DNA from 3 places in the Paenibacillus sp. GbtcB18 genome. Region 3 is predicted to be linked to each of the others. Evidence: predicted binding sites of a transcription regulator. Region 3 holds the regulator's gene; each other region holds the start of a gene.
The links. The regulator Rex, encoded in region 3, represses fermentation and respiration genes when NADH is low (regulators of the CRP and FNR family bind a similar motif). The targets are predictions, from matches to a motif close to TTGTGAAATATTTCACAA.
Positions count from the first base shown of each region.

Region 1: nirB (nitrite reductase large subunit NirB) is a predicted target of Rex. The motif match lies at 3,687-3,704, and genes of this name have one in related genera.
Region 2: KVT34_RS16160 (cytochrome ubiquinol oxidase subunit I) is a predicted target of Rex. The motif match lies at 3,707-3,724, and genes of this name have one in related genera.

Region 1 covers NZ_JAGXJX010000002.1:486,157-492,072, forward strand. Annotated here, with positions in the region: gene KVT34_RS07525 (formate/nitrite transporter family protein) at 1-705, opposite strand, end outside; gene nirD (nitrite reductase small subunit NirD) at 817-1,152, opposite strand; gene nirB (nitrite reductase large subunit NirB) at 1,208-3,643, opposite strand; gene KVT34_RS07540 (AAA family ATPase) at 3,976-5,916, opposite strand, start outside.
Region 2 covers NZ_JAGXJX010000005.1:76,497-82,412, forward strand. Annotated here, with positions in the region: gene KVT34_RS16145 (Gfo/Idh/MocA family protein) at 1-499, shown strand, start outside; gene cydS (cytochrome bd oxidase small subunit CydS family protein) at 932-1,066, opposite strand; gene KVT34_RS16155 (cytochrome d ubiquinol oxidase subunit II) at 1,074-2,099, opposite strand; gene KVT34_RS16160 (cytochrome ubiquinol oxidase subunit I) at 2,096-3,451, opposite strand; gene KVT34_RS16165 (hypothetical protein) at 3,833-4,672, opposite strand; partial or broken gene KVT34_RS16170 (sensor histidine kinase) at 4,701-5,045, opposite strand; gene KVT34_RS16175 (hypothetical protein) at 5,261-5,647, shown strand; gene KVT34_RS16180 (DUF7336 domain-containing protein) at 5,644-5,871, shown strand.
Region 3 covers NZ_JAGXJX010000001.1:274,239-280,154, reverse strand. Annotated here, with positions in the region: gene KVT34_RS01450 (amidohydrolase) at 1-85, opposite strand, end outside; gene KVT34_RS01445 (DUF47 domain-containing protein) at 327-956, shown strand; gene KVT34_RS01440 (inorganic phosphate transporter) at 980-1,993, shown strand; gene KVT34_RS01435 (redox-sensing transcriptional repressor Rex) at 2,094-2,717, opposite strand; gene dinG (ATP-dependent DNA helicase DinG) at 2,704-5,604, opposite strand; gene KVT34_RS01425 (tetratricopeptide repeat protein) at 5,697-5,916, opposite strand, start outside.

The sequences.
Region 1 (5,916 bases), on a different contig from region 3:
CAGCGTTACCGGGATCATGTTGTGGAACCAGCCGGCCAGGGTAACCGTTTCGGGATGCGGGAGAATCAGGGCCAGCCCGAGCACGGTCATATTCGCCACGCTGTGCTCATATCCCGATGCGATAAACCCGTACAGCATCCAGAAGATGAGGATCAGCTTCGCCGTGTCCTCCTTGGCTCTCATCGAAGTCCAGATCGCCAGGCAGACGAACCAGTTACAAAGAATGCCCCGGAAAAACAACTGCGTGGTGTCCATGTTCATTTTTTTGGCGGCGATGGTCATTAACAAGTGATCCGGCTTAATATTGGCAAACACCCCGGCACCGACGACGAGCAGAACGAGGACCATGGCCCCCGTCAGGTTTCCCAGGTAGCACCAGAACCAGTTGACGAGCGTATCCTTCCACGTGACTTTGCGCGAAAGCGTCCCGATAGTGAAATACATGTTATTCCCCGTAAAAAGCTCCGATCCTGCAAAAATCACCAGTGTGAGCGCGACTCCGAACGACAGGCCCATAACCGTTGTCGTAACCGGCGACTTTGCGGCAAATAGCGGGGCCCCTACGGAAAAGATAAGGACGATACCGAGTCCCACGTAAGCGCCAGCCAGACCGGCCGCCGTCAGGTAGCGAAGAAGACTTTCGGAGAGAAAGTTCTTTTTCTGCGCGGCCGCGGCGGCCATTTTTTCCACGGTTTCAGTAAACATTATGCGTCATCTCCTCGCGGGTTGAAAGCGTGTTAATCCGGACGAAGGATGTTCCGTGCAAGCCTCTTGTACGTACAAGCCGGCAGGGCGGAACTACGGCCTGAAGGGGCATTACAGCCCGATCCAGACATGCCCCCCGTCGAGTTTCACCGGATAAGTTTTCACCTGTCCCGTATCCGGCGCCTGCACTTTACCGTCCAGCAGGTTGATTTTCCAGTCATACAGAGGATCGTAAAGCAGGTCCCCCGATACCATCCCTTCGCAGAGAGGCCCCCCTTTGCGGTGAGGACTCCGGTTCTGGAGTGCGAAGAGACGGCCGTCCGTCAAATGAAACACGGCGATTTCTTCTTCTCCCACGAAAACGGTCTTTCCCAGCCGGGCCGGAAAATCACCCTGTCTGCCGATGCAAACGTAGGTTTCCGGTTTTTCCTGAAGCTGTTGGTTCATCGATTTCTCCTCCTTTTGGGGGGCTGCTCGGCAGCCCCTGTATGTCAGATCCGCTTTATTCCGCCGGCGGCCCTACCGGCACATTGACGCCTTCATACAGTTCCTGACGGAGCTGGCGGTCGCCGATCACTTTTTGCCAAGGATCGTGGGCGCGGGTCAGGGCGATCTCCATGCGGTTTACAAGCTCCCGCCGGTTCGCTTCATCCGTGATCGCTTGGTTTTGGATATAAGCCAATCCCAGCCGCTCAACCCAATCCGATGTTCTTTCCAAGTAATTCGCGGTTTCCCGGTAAAACTGGATCAGCGACGAAGTAATCTCCAGAAGTTCCTCATCCGTCTTCACCTTTACCGCAAGATCGGCAAGCCGCGGTTTGATTCCCCCATTACCGCCGATGTAAATCTCCCAGCCGCCGTCATTGCCGACGATTCCGATATCCTTGGTGCACGATTCGGCACAGTTGCGCGGACAGCCGTTCACGGCCATTTTAAACTTGGCGGGCATGTCGATCCGTTCGAATTTCTTCTCCAGCAGTTGACCCATCCCCATCGAATCCTGGGTGCCGAACCGGCAGAAGGTCGAGCCTACGCACGTTTTGACCGTCCGGAGCGCTTTTGCGTACGCGTAGCCCGATGGCATACCAAGCTCTTCCCAGACTTTCGGCAGATCTTCCTTGCGGACGCCCATCAGGTCGATCCGCTGCCCGCCGGTCATTTTGACGGCACGGACGTTATATTTCACGGCGACATCGCCGATCCGTTTCAGCTCTTCCGCCGAGCTTAAGCCGCCGTACATCCGCGGTACGACCGTATACGTGCCGTCCTTGTTGATGTTCGCATGCAGACGCTCGTTGACGAATCTCGATTCTTTCTCGTCCACGTAGGTTTCCGGCCACAGCATCGTCAAGTAGTAGTTGAGCGCAGGCCGGCACTTCGAGCAGCCCTCGGGGTTGCTCCATTGGAGAGCGGCCATGGTCTCCCGGGTCGTCGTCAGCTTCCGCTCACGCATGGCGGCGACAATTTCATCCCGGCCGAGCTGCGTGCAGCCGCAGATGCCATGGGCCGCTGCGCCCGCTTCGTAGCCGTCTCCCAGCACGCCGGCCAGAATCTGCTCGACAAGCGGCTTGCAGCCTCCGCACGAGCGGCAAGCTCCGGTGCAGGCTTTCACTTCGTCGACTGTCTTAAGACCCTGTTCGCGGACTGCCTCCACGATGGTTCCTTTCGTCACCCCGTTGCAGCCGCATACGATATCATCGTCGGCCAGAAGCTCCGCCCCGCCGCCGCTTTCCTCTCCTGCGGTAGTTCCCATCAGGGCGGCGTGCACATCTTCGGTCATTTCGCGGCCGCTTCGTATCCACTGCTGAAGCTGGGTCGCCTGGCTGACATCGCCGAACAGCACGCCGCCTACGATCCGGCTGCCGCGGACGAGCACTTTTTTATAAACGCCTCTCCAGTCATCCTGCATTTTGACGATCGTAAGATCCGGTTGATCCAGAAACTCGCCGGCCGAGAATACGTCCACCCCCGATATTTTCAGCTTGGTGGCCAGCACCGTTCCCTCGTAAGGAGCCGTCTGCGTCCCGCACAAATGCTTGGCGAGCACGCTGCCCTGTTCAAAAAGCGGGGCGACAAGCCCGTAACACACGCCGCGGTGCTCGCAGCATTCGCCGACGGCATACACGTCCGGCGCCGAGGTCCGCATGAAATCGTCCACGACGATTCCGCGGTTGACCTCCAGGCCTCCGGCCGCGCCCAGAGCGCTGTTCGGCTTAATTCCCGCCGCCATGACGACAAAGTCCGTTTCCAGCACGGTTCCGTCCGTAAACGACAGCCCTTCGACGCGCACGCCGCCGGTGAGCTCCTTCGTCTGTTTCCCCATCGCGAAACGCAGTCCCTGGCGTTCCAGCTCCGCCCGCAGCATCCCCGAAGCAGCCGGGTCCAGCTGGCGTTCCATCAGATCGTCCATCAGATGAACGACCGTCACTTCCATGCCCAGCTTCGAAAGGCCCTTGGCCGCTTCGAGTCCGAGAAGACCGCCGCCGATGACGGCCGCTTTTCGATAAGTCCGGGCCGCTTCCGTCATCGCTTCGCAATCCGCAATGTCGCGGAAACCGACGACTCCCTCTTTATCCGCACCCGGAACCGGCAAAATGAACGGCTTCGAGCCCGTCGCCAAAATCAGCACGTCATAAGGAAGAACATCCCCGCGGTCGGTCGTAACCGTTTTGGCCGTCGTATCCAGCGCAGTCGCTGTCGTCCCCGTCAGAAGCTCAATGCCGTTTTCCCGGTACCAGTTCCAATCGTTCAGGACGATTTCATCCGTCGTTTTGCTGCCCTCAAGCACATAAGAGAGCTGAATCCGGTTGTAATTCGGGTGAGGCTCGCTCCCCACAATCGTTATATCAAACAAGCCGGTGTTGATTTTTAAAATCTGCTCGATCACACCCACTCCAGCCATTCCGTTTCCGATAAGCACCAATTTTCTGCGATTCATTACCTAACGCCCCCTACCTTGGTCGCTCTTTGAAAAGTTCCACTTGTGAAATTAAGCACATACTTAGTATAAACGTCTTCGGTATCGGTCAGATGTGAGAAAAGTCACAGGACAGGAAACAGATGTGATCATCACTTGAAGGAAATGTGAACAGATCCGGCCACCCTACAAAAAAAAGCACACTCGCACCGTTAAACGGGGAATGTGCTTTCTTGGCCGGTTTCTTGGACAAACCAGAATACCGTTATCGCGTTTATATGAAAAAGGGGCGTTCCCGCGGGCCTGAAAACGCAGGCAGGCCTCGCGGTGCGGCCGTTTAAGGATCTCCGGCCTTAGAGCAGCTCCAGCCTTACCCGGCTGCCGCGCCCGGACGGTTCGGCCGGTTCGACGATCAGCTTGCGCGGCAGCCGGGCCCTCAGCTCCGGCACGTGCGAGATAACGCCGACCGCTAGCCGGTCCATATGGAGCTTCTCAAGAGAGGTGACCACCATATCCAGCAGATCCTGGTCGAGGGTGCCGAACCCTTCGTCCAGGAAGAAAAACTCCAGGGGCACCTCGCCCTTGAGCTGGATCTGCGCCGACAAGGCAAGCGCGAGCGCGAGCGACGTCAGGAACGTTTCGCCGCCGGACAGCGTGCCGACCGGGCGCTTCACCCCGCCGGATCCGTCGTCGCGGATCACGAAGCCGCCGCCGGAGTCCACCTCAATCGCGTAGCGCTGCCGGGTGAGCTGCCCGAGCCGCTGCGAAGCGGCACGGCTCACCTGCATCAGCTGCTCCTCCGCGAGGAATTCGACGAAGGCGTTCGCTTTCAGCACGGACTGCAGCTTCGCCAGACGGCCGTGCAAGGTCTGCTGCGCGCTGCGCCGCTCTTCCAGCCGGCGCCACTGCTCGTGCTTCGCCTGCAGCTCCTCGCAGTCGCGTTCCGCCTTGGCGCGGACCGCGAGCGCGGCCTCGTCGCGCTCCTGGGCTTCGCGCAGCTCGTGCAGCATGCCGGTCCAGTCTTCTTCGCCGACCGTCCGCCCGGCAAGCTGCTCCCGCAGCTGAGCGAGCCGGGAGCGGAGCGTCTGCTCGCGCTCGCGGTGACGCCGCGCCTCCGCGCTCCACTCGGCGCGCTGCGCTTCGGCGACGTACGCGCTCCGTACGGCGTCGGCATCCGCGAAGGAGGACGCCTTCAGCGCGCGGTCCAGCCGCTCCCGCGCCTCTGCGAGCTGCCCGGCCGCGGATGCGGCGGCCTGTTCGGCCGCGCTGAGCGCCCGGGCCGCCTCCTGCTGCTCGCGGCGGGCCTGCTCGTGCGCGAGCCGGGTTTGCTCCGCGCGGGTGCGCAGCGCATCGAGCTCGGCCTGAGCCGCCGCGATCTGGCGCGGCACCGGCTCCCCGCCGACGCGCTCGTGCAGCTGCTGCGCCTTCTCGGCGGCGAGCTGGGACAGCCCCTGCAGCTTGGTCGCGAGCTGCAGGGCGGTTTTGTCGAGCTCCGCCGCCTCGGTGCGGAGCTGCTCGATCTTCGCGAGCACCCCGTCGATGAACGGGATGCTCTTCTCGATGCGGCCGCGCAGCTCCTCCGCCTGGCGCTCCTGCTCGCCCAGCTGCTTCAGGCGAGCCTCCACGGTGTCCAGCTCCAGGCCCCGGGCGCCGAACCGCTTCCGCCAGGCGTCTTCCCGGCCGCGGATGCTCTGCTCCAAAGCCTGCGCTTTGGCTTCGTCGGTCTGAAGGGCCGCGCGCTGCGAACGCAGCTCCGCCTCGGCGGCCTGCATGCCGGTTTCAAGCGGCTTCAGCCGTTTCAGGAGGGCTTGGAAGCCCGCTTCGAGCTCTGCCGCCAAACGGCCTACACGAGCGGTCTCCGCTTGGGGCCCTTCGAAAGCGGCCAGATTCCGCAGCGCTTCGCCCTCAGAGATTCCGGCTTCGCCTTGCAGGATACGAGCGGTGGCGGCGAGGCATTCTGCCGCCTCTGCGGACGCAGCCGATATGCCGTCTTTGCCGTCTGTCAGATCCGCGGTACCTACCGTGAGCTTATCAAGCGGCAGCTCCAGATCCGCCCCAACCGCCGCAGCCGCTTCCGCCAGCATGAGAGCCGCTTCGACGTCCGCATGGTCGGTCTCGTCCCCGGAAGCGGATTCGGCGGTAGGCTTGCTTGCCTGATCCGTTCCGGCGCGCTCATGCTCAAGCGCCCGCTTGGCGAGACTATCAAGGCCGAAAACGTGACGGTCCGTCTCCATTCCGGCTTCCCGGATGGCGCGAAGGAGCGTTTCGCATTCCTCTGCGCTGGGGGAAGCCTT
Region 2 (5,916 bases), on a different contig from region 3:
CAAACCGAAGGTTGTGCTGGGCACCTCGTACCACAAGCTCTCTCACCGGGCTAACGCGGCGAATGCGTGGGGACCTTGGGACCCGGCGAAGTTCACGGTGGAAGATTCCGCTTTCGGCATGATCACGATGGAAAACGGCGCAACGATCATTCTGGAATCGAGCTGGGCACTGAATACGCTTGAAGTCGACGAAGCGAAATGTACGTTGAGCGGTACCGAAGGCGGAGCCGACATGAAGGACGGCCTGCGCATCAACGGCGAGAAGAACAGCCGCCTGTACACGCAGAATATCGAGCTTTCCAGCGGCGGCGTAGCCTTCTACGAGGGTGCTTCCGAGAACGCACCCGATCTGGAGATGCGCATGTGGATCGACGCGATCGAAAACGACAAAGATCCGGTCGTCACGCCGGAACAGGCGCTTGTCGTATCGGAGATTCTCGAAGCGATCTACGAATCGGCGAAAACCGGCAAAGCGGTTTACCTGAACGAAGAGAAGTAAGGGCGGCCGCAGTCCGCTTAAAACAAAAAAGCATAGACAAAAATAAGCTCGTTTCCGTTAGCGGAGAACGGGCTTTTTTGCCGTCTGGGAGAAAGAGTTACGCACAATCAAAGAGGAGACAATAGGCAGAAGAAGCGGGGTGTCACATTCATGGAGCTTCATGGGGCCGCTCGAGGCTGGATTGCTTATCCTTCGTTCTCGTTATCGGCTGCGTCGTCTTCAAACGGTTCGCGATCTTCTTCGTAGTACATAGAGTCGGCACCTCCTTCCGTTCATCTATTCTTACATACTAGTTTATGATCGTTTTCTGCAAATTATCACCATGTAAGCGGCAGGTAAAATAAAAAAGGCGATTCTCTTACGGGAATCGCCTTTCTTTTCGCCAATGATAAGAATGGGTTGGCTAATCGGCACGGCTAGGGCAGAAAAGATTTAGTGCATACGCCGCTGTCGATCGCTTTCCGGCTCGTCCGTAACATCTTTGGCCCGTGGTGCCCACAGAAACAAGAAGAGCAGCGAGACCGCAATGACAATGGGAGGAGCATACATGATCATAAAATGTTCCACGTCAGCATCATCCTTTCTTATCCCGGTTTCCTTGAACGTAGCTCGCATCAAACAGGAACAGTCTCATCAGCAGAACAAGCGAAGGAATGAGGATCAGCAGGCCGGCGATAAAAGCGATAATAAGCGCCGTGCCCATGGCGGGATTGGTGAAATTTTCATGAATCGTGATGTACGGATACAGTATATAAGGCAGATGGGAGGCTCCGTACCCGAAAAAAGCAAAGGCGAACTGAAGCAGAACGAAGAGGAAGCCGAGACCCAAATGTCTTTTTTTCCAGACGGCGTAGACGGCAATCAGGAAACAGAGGAACGAGACGACGAACATCCAGGCGAGATCGAGCATTTTGGTGAAATGTTCGGGGTTATGCCGGGAGATCGCGAAAAAGACGAGTACGCTGGCCAGAATGGTCGGAATGCTCCAGAAAAGCGCATACCCGCGTACGATTTCAAAAGCGGCCTTATCCTGCGCCTTATGCGCATAGTAGGCCAGGAACATGGCGGAGATGTACAGCACGCTGACGATAGCGAGCAGCACGACCGACCAGGTATAGACGCTGCCCAGGAGGGCGCCCCAATCCAGGGTGATTTGGCCGGCGGTCTCCACGATCAGGCCGCCTTCCGAAATGGCCAGCACGGTCGATAAAGCAGCCGGGATCAGCAGTCCGGTAGCCCCGTAGATGAGCATGTACCACTGGTTGTCTTTGGACCCGTAGGTGCTGAACGCGTAGTAGGAACCCCGTAGTGCGAGAAGAATGAGCGCCAGGGACCCCGGGACGAGCAGCGCCGTGCCGTAATAGCGGGCGGTTTCCGGAAAGAATCCGACCAGGCCGATGTAGAAGAAGATAAGAAATACATTGGTGACTTCCCAGACGGGAGAAAGATAGCGCTCGATGATGCGGTGCGTGATATTTTTGCTGCCCGTAACGACGGAATAATAGCTGAAAAAACCGGCTCCGAAGTCAATGGAAGCCACGATCAGGTAGCCGAACAGAAACACCCACAGAACGGTAATGCCGAGCAGCTCCAGATTCATTCCAGGGGCCCCCTTTTCTCGAAAACGCCGAATGCGATCAATTCATCCGCAACGTCGTTGTTTTTGAACAGCTTGGACAGCACTTTTATCGCGGTCAAACCCAGGACGAGATACAGCAGACAGAACAGGAGCAGCATCGTGTCCACATGGGCCGACGTTGTGGCGGCTTCGGCCACTTTCATATAGCCGCGGAGAATCCACGGCTGCCGGCCTACCTCGGCATAGAACCAGCCGAGCCAGATGCCGAGCATGGAGAGCGGTCCGCAGGCGACGATTACCCGGAGCAGCCAGCGCGGAGCCGGCTTCGAGGCGCGTTTGCTGCGGCTGAGCCACAGATAGAGAGCCGCGATCACGATGGTGAGCATCCCGATGGTGACCATGCCGTCGAAGAAGTAGTGCACATAGAGAGGAGGCTCCAGCTCGTCGGGAATCTGATCCAGTCCTTTGACTTCAAAGCCGGGATTGCCGCCGGCGAGGATGCTCAGGGCGTACGGGATTTTCAGCCCGTATTTGATTTCTTTGTCCTCTGTCAAAATTCCGCCGAACACCAGAGGAGCTTTGGTCTGCGTCTCGAAATGCCATTCGGCCGCCGCCAGCTTCTCGGGCTGATACGCCGCCAGGAACTTGCCCGAGAGGTCGCCGATCGCGGCCGTTGCCAGCGCGAACACGAGACCCGCGGTTAGCGTAAGCTTGAGCGCCTTCTTGGCGTAAAGCCGGTCTCCTTTGCGGCGCAGCAGCGAGAAGGCCGCTATGGCCGCGAGAATGAACGCGCACGTCATGTAAGCCGAAGCGAGGACGTGGGAGACTTTCGTGGGCGTCGCCGGGTTGAACATGGCCGCGATCGGGTCCACGTTCGTGATTTTGCCGTTTTCAAGCGTAAAACCCTGCGGCGTGTTCATAAACGCGTTTACGGTCGTAATAAAAAAGGCCGAGGCGGAAGACCCGATGGCGACCGGGATGAGCAGCATCAGATGCCGTTTCGGCTTGAACCGGTCCCAGGTATACAAATAAATGCCGAGAAAAATCGCTTCGACGAAGAACGCGAACGTCTCCATAAACAGGGGCAGCGCGATGGCCTGCCCGGCGATTTCCATAAAGCTCGGCCACAGCAGGCTGAGCTGAAGGCCGATGGCCGTTCCGGTCACGACGCCGATGGCGACCGTAATGACGAAGCCGCGCGCCCAGCGGCGGGCCAGCAGGGTGTAGTACCGGTCGTTCTTGCGGATGCCCGTCCATTCGGCCAGAGCGATCATCACCGGAACGCCGACACCGATCGTGGCGAAAATAATGTGGAACGCGAGCGTGACTTCGGTGAGTATGCGGCTGTACAGCACAGGATCATAATGAAACACGGTGCATCATCTCCCCCTGGAATGTTCTTGTTTCGGGTACATGCAGGTGTATGCAGGCTCATACAGGCTTATGCAAACAATCTGCGCAGAAAGGAAAGCAGCATAACGGCGGCCACGACGAACATGAGGATCATCAGCCGTTTCTCCTGACGTTTAAACGGTTTCATGCTTTCACCGCCCCGGGAAATGATTGTAAAACGAAGAGATCTTAGAAAAATCAAACCAAATGCTTCTATGTTTATCTTACACACGTAGCTGTGATTATTTTCACAATACCTGTGAGTAAACGGTGAAGAATGGTTGACAAAATATTGACGGATGATCAAAAGAAGAAGCACCGTCCGGAAGCACGGGAAACGTGCGTCTGGACGGTGCTATTTGCTACTCCTGCTCTTTCTGGATTTTAGCGGGATTGTTGATTTTGTAAGGCACGGGATAGCGCGTCAGCTTCTTGGCCACGATTTTGGCTTCGAACGTGATCGTATCGCCGACTTCGAGCTCCAGCTTTTTCAGCGTCGCGCTATGGCTGGACCAGGCGGTGCCGATATCCGTTTCCGGCTCCACAATAGCCACATTTTCGTAAATGATGACCTCATCGTCGTTATCGGAAAAATGATTGGGAACCGTCGTGAAATCCTGTACCGTAGCGGTCATCTTCACTTTTCCTTCCGGAAGCTGAAGCTTGGGCGCTTTTTCTTTCTTGGCCTTCGCTGTAGGCGCATCGACGGCTTCGGATGCGGCGGCGGGCTTGTCGGGACCGGCCGGAGCGGCTTGTCCGGATATGCTCTCCGACTGTGGCGCCGTCACGGGCTCTGCGGCAGGCTGCGCTTGCTGCAAGGCACTTGCCGAAGTTTCGACGGCCTCATCCGCCGCGGTTTCCACATTCCCGGCCGACTCGTTCTCTTCCGAAGCATCGGCTTCGGGGGCGGCTTCGCCGGAGGACCACTGTCTCTGCCCGTAATTCGCCGCCTGCATTTCCTTCAAATAGGAAGGATGGATGCAGTGCTGCTGCTTGTTGTCAAGCTCGATGACAGCCGTCATTTTGTCGGTGTACCCGACGATGGTGCAGGGAACGTTCAGTCCGTTTCCCTTATAAAAAAAGGCTTTTGTCTTGACTGCCTTGCCGGACAGAAGGCCCCATTCCTTGCATTGTTCAATCTGCTCCGCCTCGTCTTCGAAGGCGTGGTAGATGCCGGGCTGAATCGTAAACGTGTATACCATCGCTTCTCCGCCTTTCTGTTTATCCCGTTTATTTTAACACTTTTCCGCCGTTACTTTCACTGTTTTCAGGGAAGATGAGCACGAACGTCGAACCGGCGCCTTCCCGGCTTCGGACGGAGATCGTACCGCCGTGGGCTTCGACGATCGACTTCGTGATCGACAGCCCAAGTCCGGCGCCGCCGTGTTTGCGGGTTCTGGAGGAATCGCTGCGGTAAAAGCGCTCGAACACATGTGCCGCGTGTTCTTCGGGGATGCCCGGACCGTTGTCCTTGACCTTCAGTGGGATCCCGTCCCTGTCCGCGGATAAAATAACCGTGATGACGCCGGTGTCCGGGTCCGTATGCTGGACCGCGTTATGAAACAGATTCAGAATCGGAAGTCCTGAGGGGGAAACCTTGGGGGCGGCCGGTCTTTTTTATATGGCGGTGTGTTATTTTGTGTATCTGGATGTAAGATTTATTTTCGACAAAATTTCCTAATGTTTAACCGTGAAATATTTTATATGATGTTAGTAAGGATTACATCGAGATTATTAAGCATAAAAACACTTTAATATCCTTTGAATGATATGAAAAATGAGGTCAGTCAATGGCGATTAAACATTTGGTGCTGGAATTGTATTGCTCGAAAACATGGTCTGATGCCGCCAAAGCGGCTGCAATGCCTTCCTTTTGCAAAAATGGCATAGGAGAGCCGGGATATCACTGCTTTGATAACGGCTGCGCGTACATGGCTTCTACTTATGCCCCTTATGAAATTGCTTATGCAGGAGAATACGGCGAAGTACTCGATATGGATGCATGGATTGGATTTGGCGGTGAAATGATCCCGGCTGACGCAGATGAGGCCAGAATCTCAGAACTTAAAAAAACATGGGAAGAAGTTTGCCGGAGAAAAATTCAGGAAGCGTATGAGGAGTATTTAAAATTAATGGGGGACCAGCCTCCCGAATTTGGAGGTAAAGGACAACTATGAGAACAGTTTTCTTATTACAACATAGCTATGAATGGAATGAAACCGAAAACACGAAAATAATCGGTATCTATTCTTCCAAAGAGAAAGCCGAAGCTGTGATCGAGAAATATAAAGAATTGCCGGGCTTTAAGCAATTTCCGGATGATTTTTACATAGATGCTTATAGAGTCGATGAAAATGAGTGGACCGAAGGGTTTATGTTTGGCTTGATCCGCGGAAATTAATCCGTATAAAAATGAACGTATTGACTCCTCAATGAGAATGACAGC
Region 3 (5,916 bases):
CTTCCATAACCATACAGCCTTCGATTACGGGAGCGGCGGCGTCCCCGGTTACGAACAAGCCGTTTATGATAATCGTTTTTTTCATCCGTTAGCCCTCATTCCGTATAAATCCGCCGAAATCGGCAGTTATTCTTATCTTTTCAATGTACAACGTCACTTGTTTAAAATCAAGCGAAGCAAACAATTGAAAAAACGCTCAACCAGTGATTGCTTTCTGGGGAAATGTTATGATATTTTTAAGTTTGTGAGTTTAAGCTACAAAATTCTACATACATTAAACTTAACTTCACGGAATCTTTACAATCGAATCACTAGGAGGAACCGTAATGGCATCGCTTTTTAGCAGTAAAAGAGGAGACGTCGATTTTTTAAACCTGCTCATACGGGCGGCAGAAAACACACTCCATGCATCCCAGATGTTCAGAAACGCGATGATGGGAGATAAAATTCCGGAAAACTTTTTCCAGATGATCAAAGACATTGAGAGCAAAGGCGATCAGATCACCCACGAAATCTTTAAAGAGCTGAACAAAGTCTTTATCACTCCGCTTGACCGTGAAGATATTATGGAGCTGGCTTCCAAGCTCGACGACGTACTGGACGGCATTGAAGCGACAGCAGCACGTTTTGACTATCTCAACATCAGCCAGACAGACAAGGTTATGCAGGAATTCTCCGCCGTGATCGTGTCCAGCTGCCAACATATGCTCGATGCCTTCAAACTTCTTTCCAAAAAGAAGTACATGCAGATCCCGCAACATACGGTTGAAATCAATGCGCTTGAAAACGAAGCCGACCGCCTGATGCGCGAAGGCATCCGTGAAATTTTTATCACCAAACGCGATCCTTACGAAGATTTCAAGCTTAAAGAACTTTATGAACGTCTCGAACAGACCACCGATGCATGTGAAGACGTTGCCAACATCTTGGAAAGCGTCGTGCTGCGCTACTCGTAAGCCCAGCAGTTTAGGAGGATTTCATGACGACAACAGTTCTTATTACCTTGATTGCGATCGTTTTTCTCGCTCTTGCCTTTGACTTCATCAACGGTTTCCACGATACGGCCAACGCGGTAGCGACTTCGATCTCTACGCGTGCGATGAGCCCGAAAGTGGCCATTATATCCGCCGCATGTTTGAACTTCGTCGGTGCCTTGTATTCTTCGGAAGTGGCCAAGACGATCGGCAGCGGAATCGCGGACCCGTCCAAGATCAACCACGGCGAATTTATCGTCATCGCGGCCTTGCTTTCCGCCATCATCTGGAACCTGGTTACCTGGTATTTTGCCATTCCATCCTCTTCTTCCCATACCCTCATCGGATCCATTGTCGGAGCCGTGCTGGCCGGGGCGGGAGCCGACTACGTCAAATGGGGCGGTCTCGGCAAGATCGTGCTGATTCTGGTACTTTCGCCGATTGTCGCATTTGTGGCCGGCTATATCATCATGACGATCATCAAATACCTGGTCATCCTGACGGGCAACAAATCCCGTTCGAAGCTGAACCGTGTTTTCAAGTTCTTCCAGATCCTGTCCGCCTGGCTGCTGTCCTTCTCCCACGGGGGGAACGACGCTCAGAAAGCGATGGGCATTATCGTATTCGGACTCGTCGCTGCCGGAGCCCAGACAACCATGGATGTGCCGTTGTGGGTGAAAATCGCCGCTGCGACCGCAATGGGTCTCGGTACCTCGATCGGAGGTTGGAAGATCATCAAGACGATCTCCAAAAACTTGATCAAAATCGAGCCGATCAACGGATTCGCTTCGGATTTGACTTCCTCCATCGTGATTCAGACCTCCACGCACATGGGGATGCCGCTTTCGACGACTCACGTGATTTCCTCCGCGATCATCGGTTCGGGTTCCGTACTCCGGTTTCATGAGGTGAAATGGGGTACCGTAACGCGCATGATCGTTACCTGGATCATTACGATTCCGATCAGCATCATTCTGTCTTACGTGCTGTACACCGTGTTGTTTAAGTTCTTCGTATAACATGTAAATCAAATAGCGAGTTCCATTAAAAAACCGCCATACGGCCCAAACGGCCCATATAGCGGTTTTTCTGGTTTTCAAGACCAAAACCCTCACTTGCTCATTCCGGAAGGTAATAGGCCAGGCTCTGGAGCTCTGCCGTAAAGTCCGCATGATGCACGCGGATTTCCTCGGGTACTTTCAGAATAGACGGAGCGAAGTTCAGAATCGCTTCGATCCCCGCCTTTACGAATTGGTTGGCGACATTCTGCGCTTCCGGCGCCGGAACGGTTATGATGCCGATTCGAATGCTGGAATCCCGGATAACATCGGCCAGATGCTCCATGGGCAGAACGCTCATGTTATTGATGACCTGGCCGATCTTGTCCGGCGACGAATCGAAAATCGCCGTTATTTTCATCTGATCGCGCAAGTAGATGTTATAGTTGCACAGCGCCCGCCCCAGGTTACCGGCTCCCACGAGGGCAACCGGTATTTGGCGGTCAAGCTTCAGAATCTGCCGGATCTTCTCGATAAGATAGGTCACATCGTAACCGATCCCCTTCTTACCGAATTCACCGAAGTAAGCCAAATCTTTGCGGATTTGGGCCGGGTTCAGATTCAGTTTCTGCCCCAGATCCTGGGACGAAACCGTTAATACGTTTTTCTTTGATAGTTCATTAAGAAAACGCAGATAGATCGGCAGCCGTTTGACGACCGCCTCGGATATTTTAAGTGACTTCAAGCGAATTCTCTCCCATCCATTCCTGAATTCTCGGTACGATGCGCTCTACAGGCATATGCTCAATCTTCGGTCCCGGCAGGGAGTAAAGAAAGTGCTTCCCGTACTGCGTCTCAATGACACGCGTATCGTAAATCAGCACAATCCCTTTGTCCGAAGCCCTGCGTACAAGTCGGCCGAAGCCCTGCTTGAATCGGATGACGGCCTGAGGCACCGACAGCTTCATGAACGGGTTCTGATTCCGTTTTTTCAGGTTTTCGCTCTTCGCTTCAACCAGCGGATGGTTCGGCGGCTGGAAAGGCAGCCGTACGATGGCCAGACAAGTCAAGGCTTCTCCGGGAATGTCCACCCCTTCCCAGAATGAACTCGTGCCGAGCAGCACGCACGCTTTATGCTCTTGGAAGAGCCGAGTCAGCTTGCTGCGGTTGCCGGTGTCCACCCCTTGGCCGAGCACATGGATGCCGTGCGGGCGGAGATTCTCCTTCAGAACCGCGTGGGCAAGCTTCAGCATCCGGTTCGAAGTGAACAGCACGAGCATCCTCCCCCGCGTAGCCACGGCCACATCCGTAAGCGACTCCGTCAGCGCTTTGAGGAACTCCTCTTCGCCGCTGCGGCCCCGGATCATCGGGAAGTCCCGCGGTATGCAGACAAGAGCCTGCTGCCGGTACTGGAACGGAGACGGGAGCTGGACGGTTTTCAGCTTCGGATTCTCCTCTGCTTCGGCCGGCAGTTTCAGCCCCAGCTGATCCGCCGAATACTGGAACGATTTATTGACCGAGAGGGTGGCCGATGTGAGAATAACGCTCTCTTTGTTGTCAAAGAAATGTTCGCGGATAAGCGGACTTACGTCCATCGGCACGGAGATCAGGTTGATCGAACGGCTTTTGTTGTACGTCCCCGCTTCTACCCAGTAAACGAAGTTATCGTCCGCCATCTTCATAAAGAAGCGGAGCGTCTCCTTCGCTGCCTGCAGTTCCTTCGCCACGCCGCCGAGATCGGTTACGAAGCTCTGGACGTCGTATTCTTCCTGCACTTCTTTCAAATCCTGCACGAGCGAATCCACGGATTTATACACTTCTTGGATGTGCTGTTCCAAAATCTCCTCGAGATCCGTGAAATCGCTCCAGTTCGAAGGAAGCGATTCTTTTTTCAGACGCACCACCAGGGAACCGGGGTCGATTTGGCCCGGCTCGGAATTCGTCTGGAGCAGCTCGTAAAACTTTTCACAGAGTAAGTCCCAAGCTTCCTTGATGAGCAAAGTTTTCGGGAAAAGGTTGTCGATTCCGTTCATCCAGGTAGCCGCCCGGTAATCGTCGTCATACCGCTGAAGCTTCGTGCGAAGCGCCGGCAGCTGTCCGTTCCGGCTGTCCTTAAACAGCCAGAGAAGCTGATTCGTGAGCCCCAGGTAGTGAAGCTCCTTGCCCAGATGCTTGCTAGCCACTTCTTCGAAATGATGGGCCTCGTCCAGAACGAGATGCTTATAAGCCGGCAGCACCCGGTTCTCGGCCTTCATATCGGTAAACAGCAGCGAGTGGTTCGTAATGACGACGTCCGAATTGTTGGCGTCATGGCGCGCACGGTGATAAAAGCATTTTTTGAACCACGGACAGTGCCGGTTCTGACACGACTCCGCATCGCTGGATACGGTATGCCAGAAAGCGGCCCCCTTGTTCCCGAAATGCAGTTCCTCCTCGTCGCCGGTCTGCGTCTGGCTCAGCCAGACGACCATCTGGGCGGCCGTAATGGCATCCTCCTTGCCCGTATCGAACTCCTGCATGGAGATGCGGTTCTCGAACTTGCGGAGGCACAAGTAGTGGCTGCGGCCTTTGAGAACCGACGCTTTGAAATTTACCGGGAAAATGTCGTGAAGTAGCGGAATATCCCGTTCACGCAGCTGCTCTTGCAGGTTGATCGTATGCGTGCTGACGACCACCTTCTCGTCATTCTTAATCCCGTAATAGAGAGACGGGATCAAATATCCGAGCGATTTGCCCGTGCCTGTGCCGGCTTCGATCATGAGGTGCCGGTCGTTCTGAAAGGCTTCCTCGATTTCATGAATCATGATTTCCTGGGCTTCGCGGCTTTCGAAATGCTCGAACTTCGCTTTCAAAGCTTCTTTGACCTGATCGTAAACGTCTTCAAAAGAGTTGCTCAATTCCAGCACATCGTTCTCGTCGCGTACCGGATCTTCGTCCCCCCAGTCCTGCACATTCAGCGCGAATTGGCGGTAATACTGGTGAATCGACTGGTCCAAGGGAGTCTGCTGTTCCTTGAAACGGGCGATTTCAGACATAAACCAGCCGAGATCGCTCGTCTCGGCCGGCATGATTTGAGCCAGCCGCTGGACCGTCAATAGGGGCAGGGACAGAAGCCTGTCCAGACTCATCGTCCAGATTTCCGCCGTAACGTCCGCATCGCTGTCGGCCTGATGGGGCCGCTCGTGTTCGATGCCGAAGGCCGAAGCCACCATGCCGAGCTGGTAAGTCGGAAGAGAAGGAAACACAATTCTCAGCATGTCTATCGTATCCAACACACGCCCGGTAAAATCGGGGTAACCCGTTTTGCGCAGGGCCCGCTGTAAAAAACCGAGATCGAACGAAGCATGATGGGCCACGAGAACACAGTCAAAAAGCAGCGGATACATCTCCGCCATAATATCGTCGACCTTAGGGGCATGCTCCACCATCTCGTCGGTAATGCCCGTAAGCTCCGTAATCGAAGAAGGTATACTGATCCCCGGATTTACCAGGGAAGTATACCTGTCGGTTACTTCCATATCATCTATAATAACGAGACCGACTTGAATAATATCGTCAGCCGGGCCCGTTCCAGTCGTTTCAAAATCCAAAACCGCAAATTTCATAAGTTCAAGCCTTCTTCCTTTCTCCAGCTTCTATCCTAAGCATACCACATTTAGAGGTCCAGAGGGGAAGTTAGTTTGTCAATTCCGCAAATAAGGAGATCATTCGTTCTTATTTCTTTTTATTCGTTCGATGCGGAAAAAAGCTCCAAGCAGTCCGGATCGGCATGGTAGGCTTTTTTGAAATACTCAAGCGCCTGTTCCAGGTTCCGGTTCTGAAATTGAATGCAGCCCATCGCATTATAAGAGATGGCTTTCATCTGTTTATTTTCGGTGAGTGCCAGAAGAAGGGTAAAGTGTCGGGCGGCTTCCTCGTTATCTCCCTGGCGCAGATATCCCATG